Regions from separate parts of the Kitasatospora sp. NPDC051164 genome, predicted to be linked through region 2. Evidence: predicted binding sites of a transcription regulator. Region 2 holds the regulator's gene; each other region holds the start of a gene.
The links. The regulator HrcA, encoded in region 2, represses chaperone genes, less so after heat shock. The targets are predictions, from matches to a motif close to TTNGCACTCNGNNNNNCNGAGTGCNAA.

Region 1: the regulator HrcA is predicted to act here: its motif matches at 2,253-2,279, upstream of groL (chaperonin GroEL).
Region 3: the regulator HrcA is predicted to act here: its motif matches at 3,845-3,871, upstream of groES (co-chaperone GroES).

The regions. Positions count from the first base shown of each region.
Region 1 is NZ_JBITFB010000009.1:1,514-11,918, reverse strand. It holds gene ACIBEC_RS15155 (hypothetical protein) at 1-7, shown strand, start outside; gene ACIBEC_RS15150 (hypothetical protein) at 4-360, opposite strand; gene groL (chaperonin GroEL) at 474-2,096, opposite strand; gene ACIBEC_RS15140 (cold-shock protein) at 2,420-2,623, opposite strand; gene ACIBEC_RS15135 (MoaD/ThiS family protein) at 3,164-3,442, opposite strand; gene thrC (threonine synthase) at 3,483-4,763, opposite strand; SAM riboswitch class I at 4,780-4,915, opposite strand; gene ACIBEC_RS15125 (glucosyl-3-phosphoglycerate synthase) at 5,087-6,067, shown strand; gene ACIBEC_RS15120 (trehalose-6-phosphate synthase) at 6,141-7,607, shown strand; gene otsB (trehalose-phosphatase) at 7,594-8,445, opposite strand; gene ACIBEC_RS15110 (DUF3263 domain-containing protein) at 8,487-8,759, opposite strand; gene ACIBEC_RS15105 (cupin domain-containing protein) at 8,826-9,176, shown strand; gene ACIBEC_RS15100 (extracellular solute-binding protein) at 9,261-10,405, opposite strand, start outside.
Region 2 is NZ_JBITFB010000004.1:427,383-437,787, forward strand. It holds gene ACIBEC_RS09065 (S41 family peptidase) at 1-2,377, opposite strand, end outside; gene ACIBEC_RS09070 (16S rRNA (uracil(1498)-N(3))-methyltransferase) at 2,520-3,269, opposite strand; gene dnaJ (molecular chaperone DnaJ) at 3,395-4,534, opposite strand; gene hrcA (heat-inducible transcriptional repressor HrcA) at 4,612-5,646, opposite strand; gene htpX (zinc metalloprotease HtpX) at 5,970-6,890, shown strand; gene ACIBEC_RS09090 (hypothetical protein) at 6,967-7,551, shown strand; gene ACIBEC_RS09095 (DUF3097 domain-containing protein) at 7,583-8,410, shown strand; gene hemW (radical SAM family heme chaperone HemW) at 8,601-9,830, opposite strand; gene ACIBEC_RS09105 (AMP-dependent synthetase/ligase) at 9,910-10,405, opposite strand, start outside.
Region 3 is NZ_JBITFB010000015.1:144,963-155,367, reverse strand. It holds gene tsaD (tRNA (adenosine(37)-N6)-threonylcarbamoyltransferase complex transferase subunit TsaD) at 1-972, shown strand, start outside; gene ACIBEC_RS23255 (hypothetical protein) at 972-1,232, shown strand; gene ACIBEC_RS23250 (polysaccharide deacetylase family protein) at 1,312-2,223, shown strand; gene ACIBEC_RS23245 (methyltransferase domain-containing protein) at 2,255-3,451, opposite strand; gene ACIBEC_RS23240 (hypothetical protein) at 3,448-3,762, opposite strand; gene groES (co-chaperone GroES) at 4,012-4,317, shown strand; gene groL (chaperonin GroEL) at 4,432-6,063, shown strand; gene ACIBEC_RS23225 (LysR family transcriptional regulator) at 6,336-7,334, shown strand; gene ACIBEC_RS23220 (WhiB family transcriptional regulator) at 7,432-7,758, opposite strand; gene ACIBEC_RS23215 (response regulator transcription factor) at 8,321-8,932, shown strand; gene ACIBEC_RS23210 (sigma-70 family RNA polymerase sigma factor) at 9,265-9,990, shown strand; gene guaB (IMP dehydrogenase) at 10,291-10,405, shown strand, end outside.

The DNA.
Region 1 (10,405 bases), on a different contig from region 2:
GGGCTAGGCCAGCTCCCCCACCGGCGCCACCACCGCGCCCTGCTTGCCGCACACCCAGTGCGGCTCGGGCCCCAGCTCGGGCTCCACGCTCAGCGCGTGCGGGTCGCCGTCGGCCGCGCAGGCGTCGCACAGCGGCCACCGGCCGTACGCCTCCAGCAGCGCGTCCTGGACGTCCTGGGCGACCAGCCCGAGCACGTAATCGGTGCCGTCCGGCCATTGATCCAGCCACCAGCGGCGGTGGGTGACGGCCTGCTCCACCAGCGAGACGACGGCGGCGTCCGCCACGTCCCGTGCAGTGAGGTCGGCCAGGATCAGGGCCCGGGCGTTGTGCAGGGCGGTCTCGATGTCGTCGGAAGCCATCCGTCCATTCTCCGTGGAAACGTGGGAACGCCGAAACGCCGCGTGGGCGGCCCCCCGAAGGGAACCGCCCACGCGGACGAGGAATCAACCGATCCGATCGAAAGCGATCAGGATCAGAAGTCCATGTCACCGCCCGGCATGCCGCCGCCGGCGGCCGCGGCGGCCTTCTCCGGCTTGTCGGCGATGACGGCCTCGGTGGTGAGGAACAGCGCCGCGATGGAGGCGGCGTTCTGCAGCGCGGAACGGGTGACCTTGGCCGGGTCGATGATGCCCTCGGCGATCAGGTCGACGTAGGTGTTGGTGGCGGCGTTCAGGCCGTGGCCGGCGGGGAGGTTGCGCACCTTCTCCACCACGACACCACCCTCGAGGCCGGCGTTGGTCGCGATCTGCTTGATCGGGGCCTCAAGCGCGACCTTGACGATGTTGGCACCGGTGGCCTCGTCGCCCTCCAGCTCCAGCTTGTCGAAGGCGACACCGGCCTGCAGCAGCGCGACGCCGCCACCGGCGACGATGCCCTCCTCGACGGCGGCCTTGGCGTTGCGGACGGCGTCCTCGATGCGGTGCTTGCGCTCCTTGAGCTCCACCTCGGTGGCCGCGCCGGCCTTGATGACGGCCACGCCGCCGGCCAGCTTGGCGAGGCGCTCCTGGAGCTTCTCGCGGTCGTAGTCCGAGTCGCTGTTCTCGATCTCGGCGCGGATCTGGTTCACGCGGCCCGCGACCTGCTCGCTGTCGCCGCCACCGTCGACGATGGTGGTCTCGTCCTTGGTGATGACCACCTTGCGGGCGGTGCCCAGCAGGTCGATGCCGGCGTTCTCCAGCTTGAGGCCGACCTCCTCGGAGATCACGGTGCCACCGGTGAGGATGGCGATGTCGCCGAGCATGGCCTTGCGGCGGTCGCCGAAGCCCGGGGCCTTGACGGCGACGGACTTGAAGGTGCCGCGGATCTTGTTCACGACCAGGGTCGACAGGGCCTCGCCCTCGACGTCCTCGGCGATGATGACGAGCGGCTTGCCGCTCTGCATGACCTTCTCCAGCAGCGGGAGCAGGTCCTTGACCGAGCCGATCTTGGAGTTGGCGATGAGGATGTACGGGTCCTCGAACGTCGCCTCCATGCGCTCCAGGTCGGTGGCGAAGTAGGCGGAGATGTAGCCCTTGTCGAAGCGCATGCCCTCGGTGAGCTCGAGCTCCAGACCGAAGGTGTTGCTCTCCTCGACGGTGATGACGCCTTCCTTGCCGACCTTGTCCATGGCCTCGGCGATGAGCTCGCCGATCTGGGTGTCGGCGGCCGAGATGGAGGCGGTGGAGGCGATCTGCTCCTTGGTCTCCACGTCCTTGGCCTGGGCCAGCAGCTGGTCGGAGACGGCGGCGACGGCCTTCTCGATACCGCGCTTCAGGGCCATCGGGTTGGCGCCGGCGGCGACGTTGCGCAGACCCTCGCGGACGAGCGCCTGGGCGAGCACGGTGGCGGTGGTGGTGCCGTCACCCGCGACGTCGTCCGTCTTCTTGGCGACCTCCTTGACGAGCTCCGCACCGATCTTCTCGTACGGGTCCTCGAGCTCGATCTCCTTGGCGATGGAGACACCGTCGTTGGTGATCGTGGGGGCGCCCCACTTCTTCTCCAGCACGACGTTGCGGCCCTTGGGGCCGAGCGTGACCTTCACGGCGTCGGCGAGCTGGTTCATGCCACGCTCAAGGCCGCGGCGAGCTTCCTCATCAAAGGCGATGATCTTGGCCATCAGAAGTGGTCCTCCGGGACACGGTCGACTGCTCGGACCAAGGGGTGCCCGCGACGGACGGCCCTGGTGTGCGGGGGTCTTTTCCCCTACCGCTCCCGGGGGCCTCACCGACCCGGTCCGCTGTCACTCTCACGCTGTGAGTGCTAACGCCAATGATTAGCACTCACGGTGGTCGAGTGCAAGCCCAATCGGCAACCCGCGAGCCGTCGCCGGGGGCGCCCGGGGACGCCGCCGGGCCCGCACGACGCGTGTCGCACGGGCCCGTCGAGAAGCGAGTGGTCACCAGCCGTAGGGCCGCGCCGAGCTCCTGGGGTCGGAAGGGGTCAGACCGCGGCGCGGACCATGTCCGCCTGCGGGCCCTTCTGTCCCTGAGAGATCTCGAACTCGACCCGCTGGCCCTCCTCGAGGGTGCGGTAGCCGTCCATCTGGATCGCGCTGTAGTGGACGAAGACGTCCGCACCACCGTCGACCGCGATGAAGCCGTAGCCCTTCTCCGCGTTGAACCACTTGACGGTGCCCTGAGCCATTCCGAACTCCCCTAGTGCTGTGCTGGCCCTTCACGTGCCCGCAGGTCGCGGGCCCGGATTGGTTTGAAGGCCGGCCCGGGGAACCCCCCCTGGGCGCAGCCGTGCACGCCGCAACCCTCCGCACGGGACGCCCAACGGCCTCCGGTGAGCGGGTGATTGCGTCGACCGCCGCTGAATGTATCCGGACCGACGCCCTCTGCAACAGGGTCAGCCGCCGGTAATTCCGCTGAAGCGTCAAGGGACAGCACGGGCTGAATCGGGAAAATCTCGGCATTTAACGCCGGACATAGCGGACGAATTACCCAAATGCCCGCGGCAATTCTGACATCCGCCTGACATGTTTCACGAGCCGGTCTCACCGGCCGGACGCCGCCCCGGCGGAACACCGCGGGTGGCCGCAAGGGAACCCCTGTTCCCAGCCGAGCGACACTCTACTCCGACTCGACTCGGAAATATTCCAGCCGGAATGCAACCGGCCGCCCGCGCATACGGAAAGCGGAATTCCGTACGGGCGGGCGGCCGAATAGCCGGCGTCACGGCTCAGCAGCCGCCGGCCACCGCCGGGATGATCGAGACGCTGGCGCCGTCCTTGATCTCGGTCGCCAGGCCCTCGGCGAAGCGCACGTCGTCGTCGTTCACGTAGACGTTGACGAAACGGCGCAGCTTGCCGGCGTCGTCCAGGATGCGGGCGGAGATGCCCGCGTGGTTCTGCTCCAGGTCGGCGATGACCTCGGCCAGGGTGACGCCCTCGGCGGTCACCTCGGCGGCGCCGCCGGTGTAGGTGCGCAGGATGGTGGGGATGCGGACGTTGGCGCTCATGGCTCTCCTTGCGGGTGGGGCCTCACGGGGCGGAGGTGGTTCAGGCGGACACGAGGCCGGCGGCGCGGAAGGAGTCCAGCGTCGGGCGGATGACGGCGGTCATCCCGGCGTCGGAGACGGCGTCCAGGGTCTTCAGGCCGTCGCCGGTGTTGATCGCGACGGTCTCCTTGGCCGGATCCAGCTGTCCGGTCTCGACCAGCTTCTTCAGCACGCCGACGGTCACCCCGCCCGCGGTCTCGGCGAAGATTCCCTCGGTCCGCGCCAGCAGCCGGATCGCCGCCACGACCTCGGCATCCGTGACGTCCTCCACCGCGCCGCCCGTCCGGCGGGCGATGTCCAGCACGTACGGGCCGTCGGCCGGGTTGCCGATCGCCAGCGACTTGGCGATGGTGTCCGGCTTGACCGGCTTGATCACGTCCCGGCCGGCCTTGAAGGCGGCCGACACCGGCGAGCAGCCCTCCGCCTGGGCGCCGAAGATCCGGTACGGCCGGTCCTCGACCAGGCCGAGCTTGATCAGCTCCTGCAGCCCCTTGTCGATCTTCGTCAGCTGCGAGCCCGAGGCGATCGGGATCACGATCTGCTCCGGCAGCCGCCAGCCGAGCTGCTCGCAGATCTCGAACGCCAGCGTCTTGGAGCCCTCGCCGTAGTACGGCCGCAGGTTGACGTTGACGAAGCCCCAGCCCTCGCCGGCCGGGTCGCCGATCAGCTCCGAGCAGAAGCGGTTCACGTCGTCGTAGTTGCCCTCGATGCCGACCAGCTCGCCGCCGTACACCCCGGCCATGACGACCTTGCCCTGCTCCAGGTCGTGCGGGATGAACACGCAGGACCGGAACCCGGCCCGGGCGGCCGCCGCGCCCACCGCGCCGGCCAGGTTGCCGGTGGAAGAGCAGGACAGCGTCGTGTAGCCGAACGCCCGCGCGGCCTCGATGGCGCAGGCCACCACGCGGTCCTTGAAGGAGTGCGTCGGGTTCCCGGAGTCGTCCTTGATGTGCAGCTGGGCGGTGAAGCCGAGCTCCCGGCCCAGGTTGTCCGCCTTCACCAGCGGGGTCCAGCCCGGGTTCAGGTTGGGCTTGGAAGCCACGTCGGCCGGCACCGGCAGCAGCGGCGCGTAGCGCCAGACGGACGCCGGACCGGCCTCGATCCGCTTGCGCAGCTCCTCGGCGCCCTCGCTGCCGAATTCGTAGGCGATCTCCAGCGGGCCGAAGCACTCCAGGCACGCGAAGTCGGGACCGAGCGGGAATCGGGTGCCGCACTCCCGACAGGACAGCGCGACGGCGGGGCCGAGGTCCACGGAAACAGGTGCGACAGTGTCGATAGCCATGATGGCGAGGCCTCTCTCCTCATCTTCCCCGCGGCGCGGACGCGCCACAGGCCGGAATTGGCACCTGTCCCGCCGGGGCCTGTCGAGAACAGCCGCGCGAGAAGGTTGCCGGGACGTCAACGGGCCGTTCCCTCAGTCCCTCTGGATGAGCTTGTGAAATTGTGGTGGTACTCAGCGGCGACCCCGGCGTGCGAAGGTCCGGCCGCTGTACGAAGACTGTATCCGAAGGCGTCAATCCTGAACGGGACCGTCCGCCACGCGAGATGAGCCGTCCCACCCCACCCGCCGAGGAGACTTCCGTGCCCGCCGAACCGACTCCCGAGCTGCTTCCGCAGGCGGCGTCCTGGCTGCGCCGCCGCTCCTGGAGCGCGGCCGACCGGCCGGTGCGCACCCTCCTCGCGGCCAAGGAACGCACCGGGCGCACGGTCAGCGTCGTCCTCCCCGCCCTGGACGAGGAGGCCACCGTCGGCGACATCGTCCGCACCGTCCGCCGCGAGCTGATGGAACGCCTCCCGCTCGTCGACGAACTCGTCGTGGTCGACTCCGGCTCCTCCGACGCCACCGCCGCCGTCGCCGCCGAGGCCGGCGCCCGGGTCGAGCACCGCGACGCCATCCTGCCCCGGCTGCCCGCCGCCGCCGGCAAGGGCGAGGTGCTCTGGCGCTCGCTGCTGGTCACCCGCGGCGACATCGTCTGCTTCGTGGACGCCGACCTGCGCGAGTTCGACCCGGCCTTCGTCTCCGGCATCGTCGGCCCCCTGCTGACCGACGAGTCCATCCAGCTGGTCAAGGCCATGTACGACCGTCCTCTCGAGACGGAATCCGGTGCCGTCGTCCCGGCCGGCGGCGGCCGCGTCACCGAACTCGTCGCCCGCCCCCTGCTCAACCTCCACTGGCCGGAACTCGCCGGTTTCGTCCAGCCCCTCGGCGGCGAGTACGCGGCCCGCCGCTCCCTGCTCGAACGACTGCCCTTCCCCACCGGTTACGGCGTCGAACTCGGCCTGCTGGTCGACGCGTTGGAGCTGGTAGGCCTGGACGCCCTGGCCCAGGTGGACGTCGGCGTCCGGCACCACCGCCACCAGGACGGCCAGGCCCTCGGCCGGATGGCCGCCACCATCTACCGCACCGCCCTCGAACGCCTCGACCGCGCCCACCGGCTCAAGGCCTCCGCCGACCTCCTCCTCCCGCAGCTCACCCAGTTCACCCGCGACCCGCAGACCCGCGCCTTCACTGCCCACACCCACCCGGTGACCGCCCTGGAGCGCCCCCCGATGCACACCGTCCCCGAATACGCGATCCGCCACTGACCGAGGGCGGCCCCGGGGGAACTGAGGACGGGACCCGGGTTTGCCGCGCCTGACCCACGGCAACATGCCAACCATGGGCGATCTCACGACCGAACGTTCGAGTGCGACCGGCACCGCCCCCGTCCTGGTGGCATCCAACCGGGGACCGGTGTCGTTCAGCACCGCCGACGACGGCACGCTGACCCTGCGGCGCGGCGGCGGGGGCCTGGTCTCCGGCCTCTCCGCGATCGACGACCCGAACGCGGTCTGGGTCTGCGCCGCCCTGGGGGAGGCGGACCGCAGAGCCGCCGAGCAAGCCCCCCGCGGCCGCCTCGACCTGGCCGGCCACGACGTCGGCGGGCAGGCCGTCCGGATGCTGGCCATCGACCCCGAGACCTTCGCCCGCGCCTACAACGGCGTCGCCAACTCCACCCTCTGGTTCGTCCACCACCTGCTCTACGCGACCCCCACCGCGCCCTCCTTCGACGCCGCCTTCCGCACCGAATGGGCCGCCTACCGGGCCTACAACGCCGCCTTCGCCGAGGCCCTGGCGGCCGAAGCCGCCCCGAACGCCGCGGTCCTGGTCCAGGACTACCACCTCTCCCTCACCCCGGCCCTGCTCCGCGCAGCCCGCCCCGACCTGCGGATCGGCCACTTCTCGCACACCCCCTGGGCCCCGCCCGAGTACTACCGGCTGCTCCCCGACGACGTCGCCCGCGCCGTCCTCACCGGCATCCTGGGCGCCGACCGGGCCGGCTTCCTCACCGAGCGCTGGGCCCGCGCCTTCGCCGCCTGCTGCGCGGACCTCCTCGATGCCACCGTCGACCACGAGGCACTCACCGTCACCCTCGACGGCCGCACCACCCGCCTCGGCGTGCACGCCCTCGGCGCCGACGCCGACTTCCTGCGCGAACGCTCGCACCGCCCCGACGTCGACGAACGCCTCGCCGCCCTGCGCGAAGCCGTCGGCGACCGCCGCACCATCGTCCGGGTCGACCGCACCGAGCTGAGCAAGAACATCGTCCGCGGCCTCCAGGCCTACCGGCACCTGCTCCGCACCCGCCCCGAGTGGCACGACCGGGTGGTCCACATCGCGTTCGCCTACCCGTCCCGGACCGACCTGGCCGAGTACCGGAACTACACGGCCGCCGTCCAGGACCTCGCGGAAGAGATCAACGACGAGTTCGCCACCCCCGCCTGGCAGCCGCTGATCCTGCACGTCAACGACGACTTCCCGCGCTCCCTCGCCGCCTACCGCCTGGCCGACGTGGCCCTGGTCAACCCCATCCGGGACGGCATGAACCTGGTGGCCAAGGAAGTCCCGGTGGTCTCCGACCACGGCTGTGCCCTGGTCCTCTCCCGGGAGGCGGGCGCCCACGCGGAGCTCGCCGACGACGCCCTGACGGTCAACCCGTACGACGTCATCGCCACCGCCGACGCCCTGCACGCCGCCCTCACCATGCCCGAGGAGGAGCGCGCCGACCGCACCAAGCGCCTCGCGGCGGCGGCCACCGCACTCCCCCCGCAGCAGTGGTTCCTCGACCAGCTCAACGCGCTGTAAGCGCCTCCCCCAGCGATTCCAGCAGCGCCACCACGCCGGCCGGGCCCGGGACCACCAGGTCCGCCCGGTCGGCGAGTTCGCGCACCGGCGCGTCCCCCACCGCCCCGCTGCACACCAGCAGCCCGGCCACGCCCTCGCCCCGCAGCTTCTCCACCGCCGCGAAGGCCGCCACGTCCCCCAGGTCGTCCCCCGCGTACAGCACCGAACGGGCCCCCCGCTCCCGCAGGAACCCGGTCAGCGCCGCCCCCTTGTCCACCCCCGGCGGCCGCAGCTCCAGCACCAGCCGCCCGGGCTCCACCACCAGTCCGTACTCGGCCGCCAGCTCCCCCACCGGCGCACGCAGCAGCTCCAGCGCCTCCTCGGGCGCCGCCGTCCGCCGCGTGTGCACCGCCACCGAGCGCCCTTTGTCCTCCACGCCCGTCCCCGCCGGCGCCCCGGCCCGCGCCAGCACGCCCGGCAACACCTCCCGCACCCCCGCCACCCCCGGGTGCACCTCCGGCGCCGTCACCTCGCCGTCCTCCCACCGCTCGGCCCCGTAGTGCCCCAGCACCACGACCCCCGGCACCCCGGCCAGCCCGCCGTACTCCACCGCCAACAGCGCCGGCCGCCCCGTCACCACCACCACGGACCGCACCGACGACGCCAGCACCCGCAGCGCCCCCGCCACGCCCGGGTGCGCCCTGGCCCGGCTCGGGTCCGCGACGATCGGCGCCAGCGTCCCGTCGAAGTCCAGCCCGATCACCGCCTCCCGGGGCGCCCGCAGGATCGCCCGCACGCCCTCCCGTCCGGCCTCGGTGCCCGGCGCCCACGTCTCTTCGAATCCCAAACCGAATCCCATACCGGGGCACATACCCCCGGCCCCGGCGCGGAACGCCCGGCTCAGCGCGCCTCCCTCCGGGCGGCCCGCACCCGCCGCAGCCGGTTCACCAGCACCGGCGCGTGCGCCAGCGCCTCCTCCCGGTCCAGCAGCGCGTTCAGCAGTTGGTAGTACCGCGTGGAGGAGAGGCCCAGCTCCTCGCGGATCGCCCGCTCCTTGGCGCCCGCCGTCCGCCACTGCCGCCCCTCCAGCGCCAGCACCGCCCGGTCCCGCGCACTCAGCTCGCCCACCGCACCCACCTCCACACGCCTGAGCCCGCCACTACGGAGTGTCATTCTCCCGCGCGACCCCGACACACACTGCTCGCCCCACCGCTCCCCCGCCGCCGCTAACGTCGCCCCATGACCACGCCCAGCTTCGCCCTGCACATCCCCGCCGCCGACCTCGAACCCGACCCGCTCGACCCGTCCCAGATCGTCTCCGGCGCTCCCGAGGTCACCGGCAGGGTCCTCGCCGAGTCCGCCGACGGCCGTCAGCTGCGCGGCATCTGGCAGATCACCCCCGGCGTGGTCACCGACGTCGAGGCCGACGAGATGTTCGTGGTGCTCAGCGGCCGGGCCACCATCGAGATCGAGGGCGGCCCGACCCTGGAGGTCGGCCCCGGCGACTGCGCGGTCCTGCGGGAGGGCGACCGCACCACGTGGACGGTCCACGAGACCCTCCGCAAGGCCTACGCGATCACGCTCCCCTGAGCGGCTCTTCTGCATGAAGACACGTCGAGGCCCGGCCCGGGAACCCCCGGGGCCGGGCCTCACCGGCCGGGCCCTCCGTACGGTCTACTTGCGGACCCGCGCCGCCTCCTGCACCGCCGCGTCCTGCAGCCCCCCGAGCACCACCTTCGGGTCCCCCGTCGCGGCCTGCCCGATCCCCGCCTTGATCCGGTTGCTGACCTCGCCCCACGCCGGGTCCCCGAACGGGTAGAAGCTCGCGTTGGTCAGCCCGACCGCGAACTGCTTGAGGTCCGTGTGCTTCGGGTCCGTCGACATCTGGTCGAAGGCGTCCTGGGTGACCGGCAGCAGGTTGTACTGCTCGTCGAACTTCAGCTGGTTGTCCTTGGTGTAGACGAACGACAGGAACTTCTTGATCTCGTTCTTGTGCCCGTTCGCCTTGAACGCCATCATCCAGTCCGCGACCCCGAGGCTCCCGGTCCGCCCCACGCCGTCCTTCTTCGGGATCGGCGCCGTCCCGAACTCGATGTTCCCGGTGGTCGCCATCCGCAGCAGCGTCGGATGCCCGTTCAGCATCGCGACCTTCCCGGCCGCGAAGTCCTGGAACACCGGGGTGCGGTTCATCTTCCCCGGGTCCGGGTACGTCAGCCCGGTGCTCACCAGGTTGCTCTTCAGCCAGCCGAACGTCGCCTGGTTCTGGGCGCTGTCGATGGTGTAGTTGCCCACGTCGTCGGAGATGCTCCCGCCACCGCTCAGCGTCCACAGCATGGACTCCGCCGGCGCCTCCTCCGGCCCCAGCGGAAGCCCGTACGGGGTCACCCCCGGCACCTTGGCCTTGATCTTCTCCGCGTCCTGCTTCAGCTCGCTCCAGGTGGCGGGCGGCTGCGCGATCCCCGCCTGCCGGAACATCGCCTTGTTGTAGAAGAGCACCCGCGACGAGGACACGAACGGGATCCCGTACTGGATTCCGAGCACCTGCCCGGCGTGCGCGAAGGTGTCCAGGAGGTCGACCTGGGTGTCCATCGAGAGCACGTCGGACGCCGGGTACAGCCGGCCCGCCGCGACCTGGTCGGCGAAGCCGCCGGTCTGCAGCAGGTCCGGCGACTTCCCGGCCGCGATCATGTCCTCGACCTTCTTGCCGATCTCGGTCCAGCTGTCGACCTCGACACTGACCTTGATCCCGGGGTTGGCGGCCTCGAAGGCCTTGGCGACCCCGTCCCAGTAGTGCTTGGAGTTGGTCTCCTGGCTCTCCC
Region 2 (10,405 bases):
TCCGCCACTGCCCGCCCTCCTTGACGAGGTCCGCGCCGAGCAGGCCCTGGCGCCGGGCGGCGTCGGTGTGCGCGCCGTAGGGGAGGACGTAGGCGTGCGAGGTGCCGAGTTCGCCGTGCACCTCCCAGAGCAGGTCGACCAGGTCGTCGTGCGAGCCGACCCGCTCCACCAGCGGCCGGTACCGCTCCAGGACGCCGGCCCAGTCCACGCCGGCGAGGTCGGGGCGCCAGAAGTTGTCCCGCATCAGCCGGCCGTTCTCGGCGAACATCTGCCGCCACTCGGCGGCCGGGTCGACGGTGACCCGCAGCCGGGCGAGGTCCACGGCGGTCTCGTCGTCCTCGCCGGCCGCCTTGTGGTCGGCGGGGACGATGCGCAGCTCGCCCTCGTCCAGCACGGCGACCCGGCTGCCGTCCCCACTGACCGCGAAGCCGTCGACGTCGTGCACCAGTTGCTCGACCCGGCGCTTCTTCAGGTCGAAGCGCTCCAGCACCGGCCGGGGCCGGTCATCCTCCAACGAGGCCGCCTCGTCGCCGAGTTCGCCGAGCAGCGGGGCCCTGGTCCACAGCACGCCGTCCTTGGCGGCCCGCAGGGTGCCGAACAGGCCGCCCTCGACCGGGAACGGGACGATCCGGTCGGCGATGCCGTCCAGGTCCACCCTGGTCACCGGCGCGGTGTCGGCGCCGCCGTCCTCGCCGTCCGTCTTCTTGGCCCGCGGCTCGTCCTCCTCCCCGCCGAGCGGGCGCCCGGCCCGCTGCGGCCCGAACGGGGACGGCGTGTCGGCGGCCAGCGTGATCAGGTACGGGCGGCAGCCGTTGGGGAAGGACAGGTCGAAGACGTGCGAGTCGTAGACCGGGTCGAAGTTGCGCACCGACAGGAACGCCAGGTAGCGGCCGTCCGCGGTGAAGGCCGGCGAGGTGTCGATGAAGCGCTGCTGGGTGGCCTCGCTCACGGTGCGGGTGGCCAGGTTGGCCAGCACGATCTGGCGCAGCGACCACGGGCCCAGCCCCGGCACCGGCCGCGACCAGGCCAGCCAGGCCGAGTCCGGGCTGAAGACCAACCCGCCGACCTCGCCGTCGGTGCTGCGGTCCAGCTCGTGCACGGTGCCGTCGGCGAGCGTCACCAGCAGCACCCGGCCGTCGTGCACGCCGAGCGCGGCTTGCTTGCCGTCCGGGGAGACGGCCAGCGCGTTGACCCGGCCGAGCTGCCCGGCGGCCAGCCGGCGGCGCTCGGTGCCGTGCACGGCCGGCGCGAACTCCAGGGCGTCCTCGCCCTCGGCGTCGGACACCCACAGCACGCCCTGGACGCCGTCCTCGCCCGGCACCACCCGGACCAGGCGCCCGCGCACGCCCGGCGTCTCGTCCAGCACCCGGGCCGGGCCCTCGCGGTGGGTCAGCCAGTGCACGCTGCCGCGCACCACGACGGCGCTGGCCCGGCCGGTGCGGTCGGGGGCGACCGCCTCCAGCCAGTGCGCGGCGTGCACCGGGCGGGGGCGGCGGCCGCTGCGCGGGCCGGCCAGCCGGATGTCCAGGCGGCGCGGCTCGGCGCCGGCCAGGTCGTCCAGCAGCCAGACGTCACCGGCCCGGTGGAACACCACCCGGGTGCCGTCGGTGGCGGCGTTGCGGGCGTAGAAGCCGTCCGCGCCGACGCTGTGGCGGCGCAGGTCGGACCCGTCCGGGAGGCTGGACCACAGCTCGCCGACGCCCTCGTGGTCGGACAGGAAGGCGATCCGGCCGCCCTGCCCGTCCTGCCCGCCCGGCCCGCCCGCAGGGCCGGCCACCCACAACGGCGAGGACAGCTGGCCGTCCAACCCCTCGTGGACGCGGACGAATTCGTCCCGGCCCAGCCACAGCTTGCCGGCCCGGCCGCCCCGGTAGCGCTTCCACCAGGCCGGTTCGCGGATCGCGGCACTGGCCAGCAGCACCCGGTCCCCGCCGGGCTCGAAGGCGATGCCGCCGATCGGCCCGTACGGCAGCCGCGCGGGCTCGCCGCCGTCCAGCGGCACGGCGTGCGCCCAGGTGCGGCGCAGGGTGGCCTGGCCGGCGGTGGTGGTGGCGATCGGGCGGCCGTCGGCCGTCCAGCCCTGCACCCGGGTCTGGCCGCTGCCCCAGTGGGTGAGCCGGCGGGACGGGCCGCCGTCCACCGGCACCACGTGCACCTCGGGGGCGCCGTCCCGGGTGGAGGTGAAGGCGATGTGCCGCCCGTCCGGGGAGAACCGGGGGTCGTGGACCGGCCGGTGGTCGGCCGTCAGCCGCCAGGCCCGGCCGCCGTCCAGCGGGGCGAGCCAGAGGTCGTTCTCGGCGACGAAGGTGATCAGGTCGCCGTGCAGGTGGGGGTGGCGCAGATAGGCGCCCGCGGAGGTGCTCAGGGAGTCCGTCACGCGGTCCAGCGTAGGCACGTACGCGTACGAGCCGCCGGGCTTTCCGGCAAGAGTCGGGCCCCTCGGGTGAGCCCGCTGGACCGCGCCGCGCGGCCGTAGTACTGGCCGCGGCCCCGGTGCACGGGCCACGGCCCGGTCCGGGCTACGCCCAGCGGCCGGTGCGTCCCAGCAGCAGCGCGCCGGCGGCCACCCCGGCGGTGGAGGTGCGCAGCACCGAGGGGCCCAGCCGGTACGGCTTCGCGCCCGCCTCGGCGAACGCGGCCAGCTCCTCCGCAGACACCCCGCCCTCCGGGCCGACCACCAGCACGAGGTCACCGGCCTCGGGCAGCGCGGCATGCGCCAGCGGCTCGGCGCCCTCCTCGTGCAGCACGGCGGCGAACGCGGCCCGCGCGAGGACGGGCGCCAGCTGCCTGGTGGTCATCGGGTCGCGGACCTCGGGGAAGCGCAGCCGGCGGGACTGCTTGCCCGCCTCGCGGGCGGTGGCCCGCCACTTGGCGAGCGCCTTGGCGCCGCGCTCGCCCTTCCACTGGGTGATGCAGCGCGAGGCCGCCCACGGGATGACCACGTCCACGCCGACCTCGGTCATGGTCTCCACGGCCAGCTCGCCGCGGTCGCCCTTGGGCAGCGCCTGGACGACGACGATCCGCGGCGCGGGCTCCGGCTCGCGGCGCACGGCGGCGACCGCCACGTCGATCGCGTCCTTGCCGAGCACCTCGGCGACCGTCCCGTCCACGCCGAGCCCCTGCCCGTCGGCCAGGGTCACCGCCTCGCCCGGCTCCAGCCGCTTCACCGCGGCCGCGTGCCGCCCCTCCGGGCCGTCCAGGCGCACGACGGTGCCAGGCGCGGCGGCGGCGATCCGCTCGGTCTCGACGACGAAGACGGGTGCGGTCATGCGGGGGAACCTTTCCGGGGTGCGGCCTGCGGGCTGAGGCCTGAGGCCCGGGTGCGGCCTACGGCCTGAGGGGGGACACGCGAAAGAGGTGCCGGGGTGGGCCCCCGGCACCCCTGCGCGGACGGCTACCGGCCGTTGAAGGCGTCCTTCAGCCGGGAGAACAGGCCCTGCTGGCCCGGCGCGAACTGGCCGGACGGCTGCTCCTCGCCGCGCAGCACCGCGAGGCGGCGCAGCAGGTCCTCCTGCTCGGCGTCGAGCTTGCTGGGCGTCTTCACCTCGACATGCACTATCAGGTCGCCCCGGCCGCCCCCGCGCAGGTGGGTGATGCCCCGGCCGTGCAGCGGGATCGACTGGCCGGACTGGGTGCCGGGCCTGATGTCGACCTCCTCCAGGCCGTCCAGGGTCTGCAGCGGCACCCGGGTGCCGAGCGAGGCCGCCGTCATCGGGATGGTGACGGTGCAGTGCAGGTCGTCGCCGCGCCGCTGGAAGATGGTGTGGGTGGTCTCGGCGATCTCGACGTACAGGTCGCCGGCCGGGCCGCCGCCGGGGCCGACCTCGCCCTCGCCGGCCAGCTGGATCCGGGTGCCGTTGTCGACACCGGCCGGGATCTTGACGGTCAGGGTGCGACGGGCGCGGACCCGGCCGTCGCCGGCGCACTCCGGGCACGGGGTCGGCACGACGGTGCCGAAGCCCTGGCACTGCGGGCAGGGACGGGAGGTCATGACCTGGCCCAGGAAGGACCTGGTGACCTGGGAGACCTCGCCCTTGCCGCGACACATGTCGCAGGTCTGGGCGGAGGTGCCGGGGGCCGCGCCCTCGCCGCTGCACGTGGTGCAGGTGACGGCGGTGTCGACCTGGAGCTCCTTGGTGGTGCCGAAAGCGGCCTCCTCCAGGGTGATCTCCAGCCGGATCATGGCGTCCTGGCCGCGGCGGGTGCGCGAGCGCGGGCCACGCTGGCCGGCCGCGGCGCCGAAGAAGGCGTCCATGATGTCGGAGAAGCCGAAGCCCGCCGCGCCGGCGCCGAAACCGCCCGCGCCACCGCCGCCCGGCGACAGCGGGTCACCGCCGAGGTCGTAGACCTGGCGCTTCTGCGGATCGGAGAGCACCTCGTAGGCGGCGTTGATCTCCTTGAACCGCTCCTGCGTCTTCGGGTCCGGGTTGACGTCCGGGTGCAGTTCGCGTGCCAGGCGCCGGAACGCCTTCTTGATCTCGTCCTGCCCCGCATCCCGTCGGACGCCGAGTACCGCGTAGTAGTCCGTGGCCACCAAATGCTCCGCTTGTTCCGCCTGTAGTAGTGCTGCGACTGGTTACCGCGCGTCATCTCCAGGACGCGCGGTCTTTGCTACGACTCGGCCAGGATCTGACCCACGTACCGCGCCACCGCGCGCACCGCCCCCATTGTGCCCGGGTAGTCCATCCGGGTCGGGCCGATCACACCCAGTTTGGCCACGCTCTCGTCGCCCGAACCGTAACCGACCGACACGACCGAGGTGGAAATCAGCCCTTCGTAGGCGTTCTCCCGCCCGATCCGGACCGTCATCGCGGCGTCGTTGGTCTCACCCAGGAGGCGGAGCAGGATGACCTGCTCCTCCAGGGCCTCCAGCACCGGCTGGATGGTGAGCGGGAAGTCGTGGCCGAAGCGGGTCAGGTTGGCCGTGCCGGCCAGCATGATCCGCTCCTCGTTCTGTTCCGCGAGCGTCTCGAACAGGGTCGCCAGGACCGTGCTGACGGTCGGCCGGTCGGCCTGCTCGAACATCGCCGGCAGTTCCTCCAGCAGCCCCGGGACCTCCGGGAGGCGGCGGCCGGCGGCTCTGGTGTTGAGCGCGGCCCGCAGGTCCGCCAGGACCGTCTCGCCGACCGTGCCCGGGCAGTCGACCATCCGCTGCTCGACCCGGCCGGTGTTGGTGATCAGCACCAGCATCACCTTCGCCGGGGCCAGTGCCACCAGCTCGATGTGCCGCACGGTGGACCGCGTCAGCGACGGGTACTGCACCACCGCGACCTGCCGGGTCAGCTGGGCGAGCAGCCGCACGGTGCGCGCGACCACGTCGTCCAGGTCGACCGCGCCGTCCAGGAAGTGCCGGATCGCCCGGCGCTCGGGGGCGCTCATCGGCTTGACCTCGGCGAGCTTGTCGACGAAGAGGCGGTACCCCTTGTCGGTCGGGATGCGGCCGGCGCTGGTATGCGGCTGGTGGATGTACCCCTCCTCCTCCAGCGCCGCCATGTCGTTGCGGACGGTCGCCGGCGAGACCCCGAGGTTGTGCCGCTCCACCAGGGCCTTGGACCCGACGGGCTCCTCGGTGCCCACGTAGTCCTGCACGATCGCGCGGAGCACGGCGAGCTTGCGGTCGTCCAGCTGGCGGACCTCACCGGCCATGGGGCACGCACCTCCGTCTTCGCTCGTTGTCCGTCTGTGTCCCTGGGTGTCCCCGGGTGCTGCTGCCGGCCCTTCCCGGAAGGTCCGGCCTCGGCACCTTGGCACTCTGAACACACGAGTGCCAGAACCGTACCTGCCAGTGTAAGGCCCGGGTCCTGCCGCAGGAACGGCCGGACCGGCGTGATCCTTCCCGCAGTTCCAGGTACGGCCCGCGGGGCGGCCACCGTTCACGGGTTCCCGTCACGGGTTCCCGGCGCGCGAGTGGTGCCACGAGGCCGTCCGGGTGGCAGCATCGAAGGCGACGGCGAATGGAGGAGCAAGCGATGTCGAGCTCGGGCCAGCACACCCGTTTCGCACCCGACCGCGGCCTGACCGGCCGCATGGTCGCGACGATGTTCGTGATCGGGCTGCTGTACGTCGGTTTCACCGGCCTGCTGATCGCGCTGCTGCGCGGCGCCTGGCCGCTGATCGTCCTGATCTCCGGCGGGCTGTTCGTGGCCCAGTTCTGGTTCAGCGACAAGATCACCGAACGGGCCATGGGCGCCCGCCCGGTGTCCCCGGAGGAGTTCCCCCAACTGCACGGCACGATCGACCGGCTCTGCGCCCTGGCCGACATGCCCAAACCCCGCGTGGCGGTCGCCGACAACGACATGCCCAACGCCTTCGCCACCGGCCGCAACCCGCAGAACGCGGTCGTCTGCGTCACCACCGGCCTGCTGCGACGCCTGGAGCCCGAGGAACTGGAAGGCGTCCTCGCCCACGAGCTGTCCCACGTCGCCCACCGGGACGTCGCCGTGATGACCATCGCCGGCTTCCTCGGCGTTCTCGCCGGCGCGATGACCCGCATCGCCGTGTACGGCGGATTCATGGGCGGCGGCCGCAACAACAACGACCAGAACGCGGCCATCGTCGCGCTGATCATCCCGCTGGTCTCGATGGTCGTCTACGCGATCAGCTTCCTGCTCACCCGGCTGCTCTCCCGCTACCGCGAACTGGCCGCCGACCGTGCCGCCGCCCAGCTCACCGGCCGGCCCAGCGCCCTCGCCTCGGCCCTCACCAAGGTCACCGGGCAGATCGCGGCCATCCCCAGCAAGGACCTGCGCCAGGCGCAGCCCTACAACGCCTTCTACTTCGCCCCCGCGCTGAACGCCCGGGAGACCGCCTCCCAGCTGCTCTCCACGCACCCGACGCTGGAGAAGCGGCTGGAGCAGCTGGCGAAGATCTCCGAGCAGCTCGGCCACTGAACCCCCGCCGACCCTCCGCCGACCCCTGCAGACCCTCCGCCGACCTCCGCCGACCTCCGCTGACGAAAGGACCGCCGTGGGAATCCTGGACGCCCTGTTCGGCCGCACCAAGCCCGTCAAGCCCGACCTGGACCAGCTGTTCGGCGTGCCGTCCGCCGCACTCACCCTGGAGGCCGGCGCCGCGTTCACCCCCACCGGGCTCGGCTCGGTCTGCTTCGCGGCCGTCGAAGGCGCGGCCTTCGTCCAGGTCGAACAACAGGTACGGGCGCTGCTGGACGCCGACACCGAGCGCGGCGGCGTCCCGGTGGAGGCCTCCAAGGACGACTACGGCTACTCCTGGCTGCTCGCCCGGCACCAGCCCGAGGAACTGCCGGAGCTGGTGAACGACCTGCACGCGGTCAACAGCGAACTGGAGGCGAACGGCTTCGGGCCGCAGCTGCTCTGCTCCCTGGTCGGCTTCCGCAATCCGCAGGGGCAGTCCCTGGCCCTGGTCTACCTCTACAAACGCGGCACCTTCTACCCCTTCGCCCCGATGCCCGGCGGCGGGGAGAAGCGCAACAGCCCGCTGGAGCTGCAGGTCAACGCGATGCTGGGGAACGACCTGCGGCTGGAGAAGGACCTCAGTCGCTGGTTCCCGGTCTGGGGCGCGCCGGGTCTCTGACGGCCCGTCCGCCATCCCTATGATCACCCGTATGCGCAGCCGCCAGTACGGTCCCGACCTGACCCCGCCGTGGAAGAAGCAGGCCCCCGCCCCGGAGGTGCCCGCCGAGCGGGACCTGGTGGTCGAGGAGGCGGCGACCGGCTTCTGCGGGGCGGTGGTGCGGTGCGAGAAGACCGCCGAGGGGTTCACCGTCACCCTGGAGGACCGCTTCGGCAAGCACCGGGTGTTCCCGTTGGTCCCGCGCGGCTTCCTGCTGGAGGGCAAGGCCGTCACCCTGGTCCGCCCGGTCGGCCCGGCGGCGCCGCGAACGCCTCACCGCACCGCCTCCGGCTCGATCGCCGTCCCCGGCGCCCGCGCCCGGGTCGCCCGCGAGTCGCGGATCTACGTCGAGGGCCGGCACGACGCCGAACTGGTCGAGCGGGTCTGGGGTGACGACCTGCGCATCGAGGGCGTCGTCGTCGAGTACCTGCGGGGCATCGACGACCTGCCCGCGATCGTCGCCGACTTCGCCCCCGGCCCCGGCCGCCGCCTCGGCGTCCTGGTCGACCACCTGCTCCCCGGCACCAAGGAGCACCGCATCGCCGCCCGGGTCACCGGCGACCGCGTCCTCGTCGTCGGCCACCCCTACATCGACATCTGGCAGGCCGTGAAGCCCGCCGCCGTCGGCATCCCCGCCTGGCCCGCCGTCCCCCGCGGCGAGGACTGGAAGGAAGGCACCTGCCGCCGCCTCGGCTGGCCGACGGACACCCCGGCCGCCTGGAAGCACATCCTGTCCAAGGTCGACACCTACAAGGACCTGGAACCCGAACTCCTGGGCCGGGTCGAGGAGCTGATCGACTTCGTGACCCTGCCGGACTGAGGCCGGTCAGAGGTACTTCTGAAAGTCCGTGGTGTCCAAGCTGATGCCGAGCTGGTCGATGGGGACGGGCTCGCCGAACTTGCTGGTCCGCTCCGACATGTACCTCGGGAGTCCGGACCCGGAATCCTGACCCAGCTCGGTCAGCGGCACGCACGCTCCCTCCGACGGCTGACACCCACGTCAACGAATGTCAGTCCACCAGGTCACGCACGACCGCGTCCGCCAGGAGCCTGCCCTGGAGGGTGAGGACGGCGCGGCCTGCCGCGTAGGGCTCGGGGGCGAGGAGGCCGTCGGCGAGGTGCCGGGCGGCGGCCTCGCGGCCGGTGCCGGTCAGCAGATCGAGGGAGACGCCCTCGACCAGGCGCAGTTCCAGGAGGATGCGCTCGACGCGGCGGTCCTCCTCCGCCAGGACCTCGCGGCCCAGGCCCGGGGTGCGGCCCTCGGTGAGGGCCTGGGCGTAGGCGGCGGGGTGTTTGGCGTTCCACCAGCGGACGCCGCCGATGTGGCTGTGGGCGCCGGGGCCGGCGCCCCACCAGTCGGCGCCGGTCCAGTAGAGCTCGTTGTGGCGGCAGCGGCCCTCGGGGGTGGTGGCCCAGTTGGAGACCTCGTACCACCGGTACCCGGCGGCGCCCAGTGCCTCCTCGGCGATGAGGTAGCGGTCGGCGTGCACGTCGTCGTCGATCATCGGCAGTTCGCCGCGCTTGACCCGGGCGGCGAGCCGGGTGCCCTCCTCGACGATCAGGGAGTACGCGGAGACGTGGTCGGGCCCGGCGCCGATGGCGGCGTCCAGGGAGGCCCGCCAGTCGTCGTCGGACTCGCCCGGGGTGCCGTAGATCAGGTCGAGGTTGACGTGTTCGAACCCGGCCGCGCGGGCTTCGGCGACGCAGGCTTCGGGGCGGCCCGGGGTGTGGTGGCGGTCGAGCAGCCGGAGGACGTGCGGGCGGGCGCTCTGCATGCCGAAGGAGATCCGGTTGTAGCCGCCCTCGCGCAGCTCGGCCAGGTACGCCGGGTCGACGGATTCCGGGTTGGCTTCGGTGGTGACCTCGGCGCCGTCGGCGAGCCCGAACTCCTCGCGGACGGCGGCGAGCATCTTCACCAGGTCGCCGGCGGGCAGCAGGGTGGGGGTGCCGCCGCCGAGGAAGACGGTGCGCACCGGCAGGTCGGTGTCGCCCAGCACCTTCCGGGCGAGCCGGATCTCGGCGACCACGTTGTCGGCGTACGTCTCCTGGGAGGCGACGGCCCCGGAGGAGCGCAGCTCGGTGGCGGTGTAGGTGTTGAAGTCGCAGTAGCCGCAGCGGCTGGCGCAGTACGGCACGTGCAGGTAGAAACCGAACGGGCGGCTGCCGAGCCCGTCGAGGGCGTGGGCGGGCAGGGAACCGTCGGACGGCACCGGCTCGCCGTCGGGGAGTGCGGAGGGCATGCCCCCATTGTCCCGTACGGTCCGCGAAGCCTGCGCGGACCGTACGGGACGGGGTGGGACGGGGTGCGGACGGGCCGGGTCAGGCCTCGTTGGCGCCCGTGTACATCGCGGCGACCGCGTCCGCGTAGGTCTTCTCGACCACGGGGCGCTTGATCTTCAGGCTCGGGGTGAGCTCGCCGTGCTCCACGTCGAGGTCGCGCGGCAGCAGGTGGAACTTCTTGATCGTCTGCCAGCGCTGCAGCCCCGTGTTGAGCCGCTTCACGAAGCCCTCGATCAGCTCGTGGACGGCCGGCTCGACGGCCAGCTCGGCGTAGGACTTGCCGGCGAGGCCGTGCTCGGCGGCCCACGGCATGAGGACGGCCTCGTCCAGGCCGATCAGCGCGGTGCAGAAGTTACGGCCGTTGCCGATCACCAGGATGTTGCTGACGAACGGGCAGACCGCCTTGAACTTGCCCTCGACCTCGCTGGGCGCCACGTACTTGCCGCCGGAGGTCTTGAACAGGTCCTTCTTGCGGTCGGTGATCCGCAGGAAGCCGTCGGGGCTGAGTTCGCCGATGTCCTCGGTGTGGAACCAG
Region 3 (10,405 bases), on a different contig from region 2:
GTCGTCCCGGAGATCGCCAGCCGCGCCCACCTGGAGGCGATGGTCCCGACCATCCAGCGCGCCCTGGACACCGCCGGGGTCAAGGCGAGCGACCTGGACGGCATCGCGGTCACCGCCGGCCCCGGCCTGGCCGGCGCGCTGCTGGTCGGCGTCAGCGCCGCGAAGGCGTACGCCTGGGCGCTGGACAAGCCGCTGTACGGGGTCAACCACCTCGCCTCGCACATCTGCGTCGACCAGCTGGAGCACGGCCGGCTGCCCTCGCCGACGATGGCCCTGCTGGTCTCCGGCGGGCACTCCTCGCTGCTGCTCAGCGAGGACATCACCAGCGACGTCCGCCCGCTCGGCGCGACCATCGACGACGCGGCCGGCGAGGCCTTCGACAAGGTCGCCCGGGTGCTCGGCCTGGGCTTCCCCGGCGGCCCTGTGGTCGACCGGACGGCCCGCGAGGGCGACCCCAAGGCGATCGCATTCCCGCGCGGCCTGTCCGGCCGGAACGACCCCGCGTACGACTTCTCCTTCTCCGGCCTGAAGACCGCCGTCGCCCGCTGGGTGGAGGCCAAGCGCCGGGCCGGCGAGGGGGTGCCGATCGCCGACGTGGCGGCGTCCTTCCAGGAAGCCGTCACCGACGTGCTCACCCGCAAGGCCGTCAAGGCGTGCAAGGACAACGGCGTCGACCACCTGATGATCGGCGGCGGCGTGGCCGCCAACTCGCGGCTGCGCGAGATGGCCCAGCAGCGCTGCGACCGGGCCGGCATCCGGCTGCGGGTGCCCCGGCCGGGCCTGTGCACCGACAACGGCGCGATGGTCGCGGCGCTCGGCGCCGAGATGGTGTGGCGTGACCGGGCGCCGTCCGCCTTCGACCTGTCGGCCGACTCCTCGCTGCCGGTGACCGAGGTCCACGTCCCGGCTGTCGGCCTCGGGCACGAGGACGTCCACGGCCAGGCCTACGACGCCCTCGGCGGCGGCGCCTGATGACCGTCGCCGCGATGTGGGAGGCCCGGGCGGCCGACGGCCGCGCGGCCGAACTCGCCGCCTGGGTGCGGGAATCGGCGCTGCCCGCGCTGCGCGGTACGGCCGGTCTGGAGCGCCTCGAACTGTTCTCCGCCCCGGGCGAGAGGGTGCTGCTGATCACCTGGTGGAGCGGCGAGCCGGCGCCGGTCGCCGACCCGCCGGCCGAGCTGCTCGGCCGCCCGGTGCACTGCTGGTCCTTCACCAGCGAGCACGTCGAATAGTCCTGTGCGGGGAACCACGGGCCCGCCGCTACCGTGCATAGCTGAGAGAAAGCTGGACGGAAGCCGGGAGCGCGGTGCGGTGAGCAGGAACGGGCGGAGCAGGACCAGGACCAGGACCTACGCGGCGGGAGCGCTGGCCCTGCTGGCCTTCGCCACCGCGTGCGGCGACAACGGAGGCGGCGGCGCCCCGGCCGCCACCACGGCGCCGCCGGCCGCGCCCCGGCCGACCGGAGCCGCCCCGGCCGGCGGGGGCGCCTCCCCGGGCGCCACCACCGGGGCGGTCGCCGGCGCGGCGGCCTGGGCGAAGTGGAACCTCACCCCGCTCGCGCCCGCCCCGGCGGCGCCCGCCGACAAGCCCGTCAAGCTCGAACGGACCGGCCCGGTGCCGGTGTTCAGCGACGTGAAGACGACCGACAAAGTGGTCTTCATCACCATCGACGACGGCGCCGAGAAGGACCCGAAGTTCGTCGAGATGCTGACCGACCTCAAGGTGCCGATCTCGATGTTCCTGACCAAGGACATCGTCAAGAACGACTACGGCTACTTCAAGCCGCTCCAGGCGCTGGGCAACCACATCCAGAACCACACCGTCACCCACCCGGTGATGAGCAAGCTGTCGCCGGACAAGCAGAAGTCCGAGATCTGCGACGACCAGGCCGCGCTCACCCAGCAGTACGGCACCGCCCCGCTGCTGTTCCGCCCGCCGTTCGGCGACGGCGCCAACACCCCGACGCTCAACACCTCGGTGCAGGAGTGCGGCCCGCGCGCGATCGTGCTGTGGCGCGAATCGATGCAGATCCACGACATGCAGTACCAGGCCGGGGACAAGAAGCTGAAGCCCGGCGACATCATCCTGGCGCACTTCCGCGGCCCCAAGGAGCTCAAGGGCGCCACGATGACCCAGATGTTCGGCGACCTGCTGGCCCGGATCCAGGAGCAGGGCTTCTCGGTGGCCCGGCTGGAGGACTACATCCAGGCCCCCGCCTCGTAGTCCGCGTAGGCCCCGTAGGGCCCGTAGGCCGCTACGACGCGCGGACCGGCTGCCCCAGCATCATCAGCGGGCCGTGGTCGGTCCGGCTGAGGATCACCGTGACGGTGTTCGGGCCGGAGGGCTTGAGCTGGCGGCGCAGCTCCTCCGGGGTGATCGCCATCCCGCGCTTCTTGATCACCACCGTGCCGACCCCGCGCTCGCGCAGCAGCGCCTTCAGCTTCTTGATGTGGAAGGGCAGCACGTCGGTGAGCTCGAAGGCGTGCGCGTACGGGGTGGCGACCAGCTCGTCCGAGGTCAGGTAGGCGATCTTCGGGTCGATCAGCCGGCCGCCGACCTGCTCGGCGACCTCGGCCACCAGGTGCGCCCGGATCACCGCGCCGTCCGGCTCGTACAGGTAGCGCCCCACCGGGCCGGCCGGCGGGTCGGGCAGGTCGCCGCCGGTCAGGACGGCGCCCTGCGGCAGCAGGGTGGCGCGGTGCGGGTGGGCGGCCTTGGTGCCGAACCAGAGCACCGCCTCCTTGACGTCGCCGTGGTCGGACACCCACTCGGCCTCGGCGTCCGCCGGGACGGCCTCGTGCGGGATGCCCGGCGCGACCTTCAGCGCCCCGATGGGGGCCCGCCGGCCGGCCTCGATCGCCCAGGAGAGCGGTGGGGCGTACGCCTCCGGGTCGAACACCCGGCCGCGCGAGGTCCGCCGGGCCGGGTCGGTGAACACCGCGTCGTAGCCGGCCACGTCCACCTCGGCGACGTCCGCGCAGCGCACCTCGACCAGCTCGGCCAGGCCCAGCGCGGCGGCGTTCGCGGCGGTGGCGGCGCAGGCCGCCGGGTCCTTGTCGACGGCCAGCACCTCGATGCCCGCCCGGGCCAGCGCCAGCACGTCCCCGCCGATGCCGCAGCACAGGTCCGCCAGCCGCCGCACGCCCAGCTCGGCGAACCGCCGCGCCCGCCACTCGGCGACGCTGCGCCGGGTGGACTGCTCGACCCCGTTGGGCGTGAAGTACATCAGGTCGGCGTCCGCCCCGAACTTCGCCCGCGCCCGCTGCCGCAGCCGCGCCTGCCCGAAGGCCGCCGACACCAGCTCCGCCGGGTGCTCCCGCCGCAGCCGGGTGGCCAGCGCCAGCTCCTCCTCGGGGGTGAACTCGCGCAACTCGGCGAGCAGGGCCTGGCCCTCGGGCGTCAGCAGCGGCTGGAGGTTCTCGGTGTCCACGGGGCCATTCTCGCCGGTCACAGGCCGGGGTAGCCCGCCATCGCCCAGCCCGGCACAAGGAAGGGCGCCACGACGGCGGCGGCCGGCAGGACCGCGTACCCGGCACGCCGGGTACGGAAGGCGACGGACAGGGGCACCCCGAGGCTGGCGGCCACGCCGATGAGCAGCCCGACGGGGACGATCACGTCCGCCGCGTCCGTGGCGGCGAAGCCGAGCCAGAGAGTCAGCCAGAACGCGACGAGCGGGATCACCGCGAGCACCGGCAGGAGAACCGCGGAGAGCAGGATGTCGTCGGTGCGGGACGGTCCGACGCGTACCGGGGTATCGGTCATGGCACGAGTGTGTCGAGCGGTCGGCCGGGCGCACATGAGTACGAGTACTCATCCGTCATTCCCGGACCTCACGGGCGCGTCGTTGGCACTCTGGTTGACTGAGTGCTAACACAGGCCTATGGTCGTCCTTGGCACTCCCCACCGGGGGAGTGCTAATGCGAGAACGTGTGTCTGACCCCCGCGACGGCAGACCCGCAGGCTCGCCCTACCCGTTAGAAAACCCCGTAATCTCCGAAGGGGAGCTCGGACGTGACCACCAGCAGCAAGGTTGCCATCAAGCCGCTCGAGGACCGCATTGTGGTCCAGCCGCTCGACGCCGAGACCACCACGGCCTCCGGCCTGGTTATCCCGGACACCGCCAAGGAGAAGCCCCAGGAGGGCGTCGTCCTGGCCGTCGGGCCGGGCCGCTTCGAGGACGGCCAGCGTCTGCCGCTCGACGTCGCCGTGGGTGACATCGTCCTGTACTCGAAGTACGGCGGCACCGAGGTGAAGTACCAGGGCGAGGAGTACCTGGTGCTCTCCGCTCGCGACGTTCTCGCCATCATCGAGAAGTAAGTCGTCCCCGACCCGCCCCGGATCCGTGTCCTTCGTGACAGTGGCCCGGGGCGTGGTTGTTGGTTCACGTAGTTCGGCGGCCGGGCCGGCCGCAGCCCCGAGGGAATAGGGAACATGGCGAAGATCCTGCAGTTCGACGAGGACGCCCGCCGCTCGCTGGAGCGCGGTGTCAACAAGCTGGCCGACACCGTCAAGGTGACCATCGGCCCCAAGGGCCGCAACGTCGTCATCGACAAGAAGTTCGGCGCCCCGACCATCACCAACGACGGTGTCACCATCGCCCGCGAGGTCGAGCTGGACGACCCGTACGAGAACCTTGGCGCGCAGCTCGTCAAGGAGGTCGCCACCAAGACCAACGACGTCGCGGGTGACGGCACCACCACCGCCACCGTGCTGGCCCAGGCCCTGGTCAACGAGGGTCTGCGCAACGTCGCCGCCGGTGCCGGCCCCGCCGCCCTGAAGAAGGGCATCGACAAGGCCGTCGCCGCCGTCTCCGAGCACCTGCTCTCCATCGCCCGCGAGATCGAGGGCAAGGACGACGTCGCCGCCGTCGCGTCCCTCTCCGCGCAGGACACCCAGGTCGGCGAGCTGATCGCCGAGGCGATCGACAAGGTCGGCAAGGACGGTGTCATCACCGTCGAGGAGTCGAACACCTTTGGCGTGGAGCTGGACTTCACCGAAGGCATGCAGTTCGACAAGGGCTACCTGTCGCCGTACTTCGTCACCGACGCGGAGCGGCAGGAGGCGGTCCTGGAGGACCCGTACATCCTGATCAACCAGGGCAAGATCTCCTCCATCCAGGAGCTGCTGCCGCTGCTGGAGAAGATCCTGCAGGGCGGTGCCACCAAGCCGCTGCTGATCATCGCCGAGGACGTCGACGGCGAGGCGCTGTCGACCCTGGTCGTGAACAAGATCCGTGGCACCTTCAACGCCGTCGCCGTCAAGGCCCCGGGCTTCGGCGACCGCCGCAAGGCGATCCTCGGCGACCTGGCCACCCTGACCGGCGGCACGGTCATCTCCGAGGAGGTCGGCCTCAAGCTCGACCAGGTCGGCCTGGACGTGCTGGGCACCGCCCGCCGCGTGACCATCACCAAGGACGAGACCACCGTCGTCGACGGTGCCGGTGACACCGAGGCCGTGGCCGGCCGCGTCGCCCAGATCAAGGGTGAGATCGCCGCCACCGACTCCGACTGGGACCGCGAGAAGCTGCAGGAGCGCCTGGCCAAGCTGGCCGGCGGCGTCTGCGTCATCAAGGTCGGCGCCGCCACCGAGGTGGAGCTGAAGGAGCGCAAGCACCGCCTGGAGGACGCCATCTCGGCGACCCGTGCCGCGGTCGAGGAGGGCATCGTCGCCGGCGGTGGCGCCTCCCTGGTCCACGCCGCCAAGGTGCTGGACGGTGGCCTGGGCCTGTCGGGTGACGAGGCGACCGGTGTCGCGGTCGTCCGCAAGGCGCTGCACGAGCCGCTGCGCTGGATCGCCCAGAACGCCGGCCTCGAGGGCTACGTCATCACCCACAAGGTCGCCGAGCTGGAGACCGGCCACGGCTACAACGCGGCCACCGGCGAGTACGGCGACCTGCTGAAGGCCGGCGTCATCGACCCGGTCAAGGTCACCCGCTCCGCCCTGGAGAACGCCGCCTCGATCGCCTCCCTGCTGCTCACCACCGAGACCCTCGTGGTGGAGAAGAAGGAGGAGGAGGCCGACAACGGTCACGGCCACTCCCACGGTCACGGCCACTCGCACTGAGGCCCGAACCACTGACCGGAGGCCCGGTCCGCACCCCGCGAGGGGTGTCGGGCCGGGCCTCCGGCGCTTGCTCGCCCGCTCGCCTCCGGGGCGCTCTGACACGGTCGGCGCTCCCTCGCTTCTCCCTTTCGGCACCGGCGCGCCCCTTCGGCTCGGGGCGGTTACTCGCCCGCTCGCCCGCTCGCCCGTGACGCCGCTCGGGGCGGCGCGGCTTGAGGCTTCAATCATCAGTAGAATTTTGCAGAACGCAAAGATTACCTTATAACTAAGGCATGATCGAGGCCCGCCATCTGCGCGTCCTGCGTGCCGTCGCCCGCACCGGCTCCTTCTCCGCCGCCGCCCGTGAGCTGGGGTGTACGCAGCCTGCCATCAGTCAGCAGATGAAGGCCCTGGAGAAGTCCGTGGACACCCCGCTGGTGGTCCGCTCGGGCCGCGGCATGCAGCTCAGCGAGGCCGGGCGGGTCCTGCTCAAGCATGCCACCGGGATCCTGGCGGGGCTCTCCGCCGCCGAGGAGGAGGTGGCCGCGATCGCCGGACTGCGGGCCGGTCGGGTGCGACTGGTCTCCTTCCCGACCGCGAGTTCCACCCTGGTGCCGCCCGCCGTAGCCCGGCTGCGGGACGGCCATCCGGGGGTGCGCGTGTCGCTGGTCGAGGCGGAGCCGCCGGAGTCGCTGGCGATGCTGCGCGGCGGCGAGTGCGAGATCGCGCTGGCCTTCCGCTACCCGCAGTCCGACGGCGCTGCCGCGCTGCCGGTGTCCGCGCACAGCACGCCCCGCGAGGCGCGGGCCGAGGCCAACCTGGAGGCCCAGCAGCTGTCGGCCGGGACCGACTGGTCCGATCTGGTGGTCACCCCGCTGCTGGACGACCCGCTGGTGGGCCTGCTGCCCGCCGCCCACCCGCTGGCCGGGCGGGGCGGGCCGGTGGAGCTGGCCGAGCTGGCGGGGGAGCAGTGGATCGCCGGCTGCCCGCAGTGCCGGGGGCACCTGGTGGAGCTCTGCGCGGGGGCCGGATTCGAGCCCCGGATCGACTTCGCGACGGACGACTACCCGGCGGTGGTCGGCCTGGTGGCGGCCGGGCTGGGGGTGGCGGTGCTGCCCCGGCTGGCGCTGCAGTCGGTGCGCCCTGACGGCGTGTCGACGGTGCCGGTGCGGACGGCTTCGGGGGCGCCGGCGGTTCGCCGGGTGGTCGCGCTGACCCTGCCGGACCTGGCCGAGGTGCCGGCTGTGGCCTTGATGCTGGAGCGGCTGGCCGGGGCGGCGGGCGCCCGCTGACGGGGGGTGACGGGACTCCCGTAGGTCCCGTACCGACTGTGAGCGGGCTGAGGCGCCGCGAAGAAACGTTTCTTCACGGCGCGTCGTGGAGGCGGGTCTAGCGCTGCGCGACCGCCGGCGGGGCCAGTGGGACCTCCACCAGCCGGTGCCGCGAGCGTCCCAGCATCTCCTCGCGCTCGTCCTCGGTCATCCCGCCCCAGACGCCGTACGGTTCGCGGACCGCCAGCGCGTGCGCCGCGCATTCGGCGATCACCGGGCAGCGCATGCAGACCTCCTTGGCGCTGGCCTCGCGCGAACTGCGCGCGGCCCCGCGCTCGCCCTCCGGGTGGAAGAAGAGCGAGCTGTCCACGCCACGGCAGGCTGCGGAGAGCTGCCAGTCCCAGAGGTCCGCATTGGGACCGGGGAGGCGGGAGAAATCTGCCATGGCTCATTCCCTTCAGAGGCCGTCGGCCGCAGGCCGGGAACTCGGCGGGCTGCTGCCGAGCGGTACGGCGGGGCTTCGATGCGCTGGTGTGGACACCTGGAAATATGACTTAAGGCGACTCCATGGACAAGTCACCCACACACTGGCACAACAGTCAATGACCATACGAAAGCTATAAAAACGGGCAAAGTGGGCAAGGGCCTTCGGCGGGCGTGGGCGTGGCAATCGGGTGGCCGACGGGCGCGCGACGCACCGAATCGGTGTGCGGGTCGCACGCCCACCGCGCGCGAGCTGCGGAAAAGTGCGGCGTGTGCACCGCGATGCGGCTGATCGGTAACGAGTCGGCCACGTACAGTGGTGGAGATGACCCTGAAGGCCGTAACTCATTCGAGTGACGGTCGTTGGAAGTGCGGAGGCGGTTAGCGGGCGTCGGACATCGGGAACGATCGCGGGCAAGTTGGGGCGATCAGCACGGAGTCTGCCGCCGATCGGCCGTGTCGGAGAGGTTCGTACCAGCCAGGAGGCTCAACGTGACGCGGATCAGCTGCGGAGGACGACAGTCATGACTTCCGTTCTCGTTTGCGACGATTCCCCGCTCGCCCGCGAGGCGCTTCGCCGCGCGGTCGCGACCGTACCCGGTGTGGACCGGGTCACCACCGCGACGAACGGGGAGGAGGTCCTCCGCCGCTGGGTGGCCGACCGCTCCGATCTCGTTCTGATGGACGTCCGGATGCCCGGCCTCGGCGGGGTCGAGACGGTCCGGCGACTGCTGTCCGCCGACCCGGGCGCGCGGATCATCATGCTCACCGTCGCCGAGGACCTCGACGGTGTCGCGCTCGCGGTGGCCGCGGGCGCCCGCGGGTACCTGCACAAGGACGCCTCGCGCGCCGAGCTGCGGGCCACCGTCACCCAGGCCCTCGCCGACCCGACCTGGCGGCTCGCCCCGCGCCGGCTGCGCAGCCCCGACATGGGTGCCGCGCCGACCTTGACGGCGCGTGAGATCCAGGTGCTGGAGGGCATGAGCCACGGCCGCAGCAACGCCGAGATCGGGCGCGAGCTGTTCCTGTCCGAGGACACCGTCAAGACGCACGCCCGACGGCTGTTCAAGAAGCTCGGGGCCTCCGACCGCGCGCACGCGGTGGCGCTGGGTTTCCGCTGGGGCCTGGTCCGCTGACCACCGGCGGCGCCGCCGGGTGCGGCGCGCCACCGGTGATCCCCGGGGCGGATGCCGCACGGGCGTGTGACGTTACGGTCCCGAGGTTGCACCATGGAGGAGTGGAGCACCTCGGGGACCAGCGGACAGGCACTGTGGCGAACCACGCAGCCGCAGGACACTCGGCGGACGGCGCGACGGACGGAACCACCGACGGCGGGGCGGGAGGCGGCACGGTGCAGGAGGGGCCGGTGGTGCGCGGCACGCCCTACGGTGCCGCAGCGCATAACGTTCCGGTGCACAACTCCGGACGCGGTGCCGCGTTTTCCCGCTCGACCAGGCACCATGGACCGATGCGCGACGACGTCGCCGGTGCGTCCGGCCAGGCGGACCCGGTGGAGGCCGAGCCCTCCGGCCCGGGTCACGATCCGTCGTACGCCGATTCCGACGGCCCGGGCGGTTCCGGTGCCGACGTCGGACCACGCCGCCCGCCGGTGCTCGGTACGGGCAGCTCGCCGCTGGTGGGCGAGCTGGTCGCGGCCGCCGTGCGCGGCGAGGGGCCGGCGATCGACGCCCTGCTCGCCTATGTCCACCCGCTGGCGCTGCGGTACTGCCGCGCCAGGCTGGTCCGGCTGCCCGGCGGGGCCCGGCACCACGTGGACGACGTCGCGCAGGAGGTCTGCGTCGCCGTGCTCTGCGCGCTGCCCCGGTACAAGGACCAGGGGCGGCCGTTCGAGGCCTTCGTGTACGGCATCGCCGCCCACAAGATCGCCGACCTGCAGCGGGCCGCGATGCGCGGGCCCGGTTCGACCGTCGTCCCGCAGGACGACCTGCCGGAGGTGCCGGACGAGGCGCTCGGCCCGGAGGAGCAGGCGCTGCTGAGCAGCGACGCCGCCTGGGCGAAGGAGCTGCTGTCCAACCTTCCGGCCCGTCAGCGCGAGCTGGTGCTGCTGCGGGTGGCCGCCGGGCTGTCGGCGGAGGAGACCGGCGAGGTGCTCGGCATGTCGCCGGGGGCCGTCCGGGTGGCCCAGCACCGGGCGCTCAGCCGGCTGCGGGCGCTCGCGGAGGAGTCCTCCTGACCTCGGCCGTTCCCGTCGGCTGGCCACTGGGGCAGGTGTCGGCTGGGGCTGTCGGCTGGGGTTGGGGCAAGCAACGGGGCGGGGTTGTTGTCAAGGGCACACGAGGACACATTCGCGGTGCCAGTACCATGGGGTATCGGCGCCTGGGCGGGTTGCCAAAGTTTCACGGGTGCGCGCGGGGTCCCCTTGGAGGATCCTCCCATTGCACCCGGCTTCGGCGGTCTGCGCGAGTGAGCGATGAATGCGCCCCCACCCTCAGGGCGTGAGCGGATAAGGCCGGCCACGGAAGGTACCCCCCAAATGTCTTACAACGCCGCAGGCGTACCCGAGAAGTTCGCCATGCTCGGGCTCACGTTCGATGACGTCCTGCTGCTGCCCGGGGCCTCCGAGGTGCTGCCGAACCAGGTGGACACGT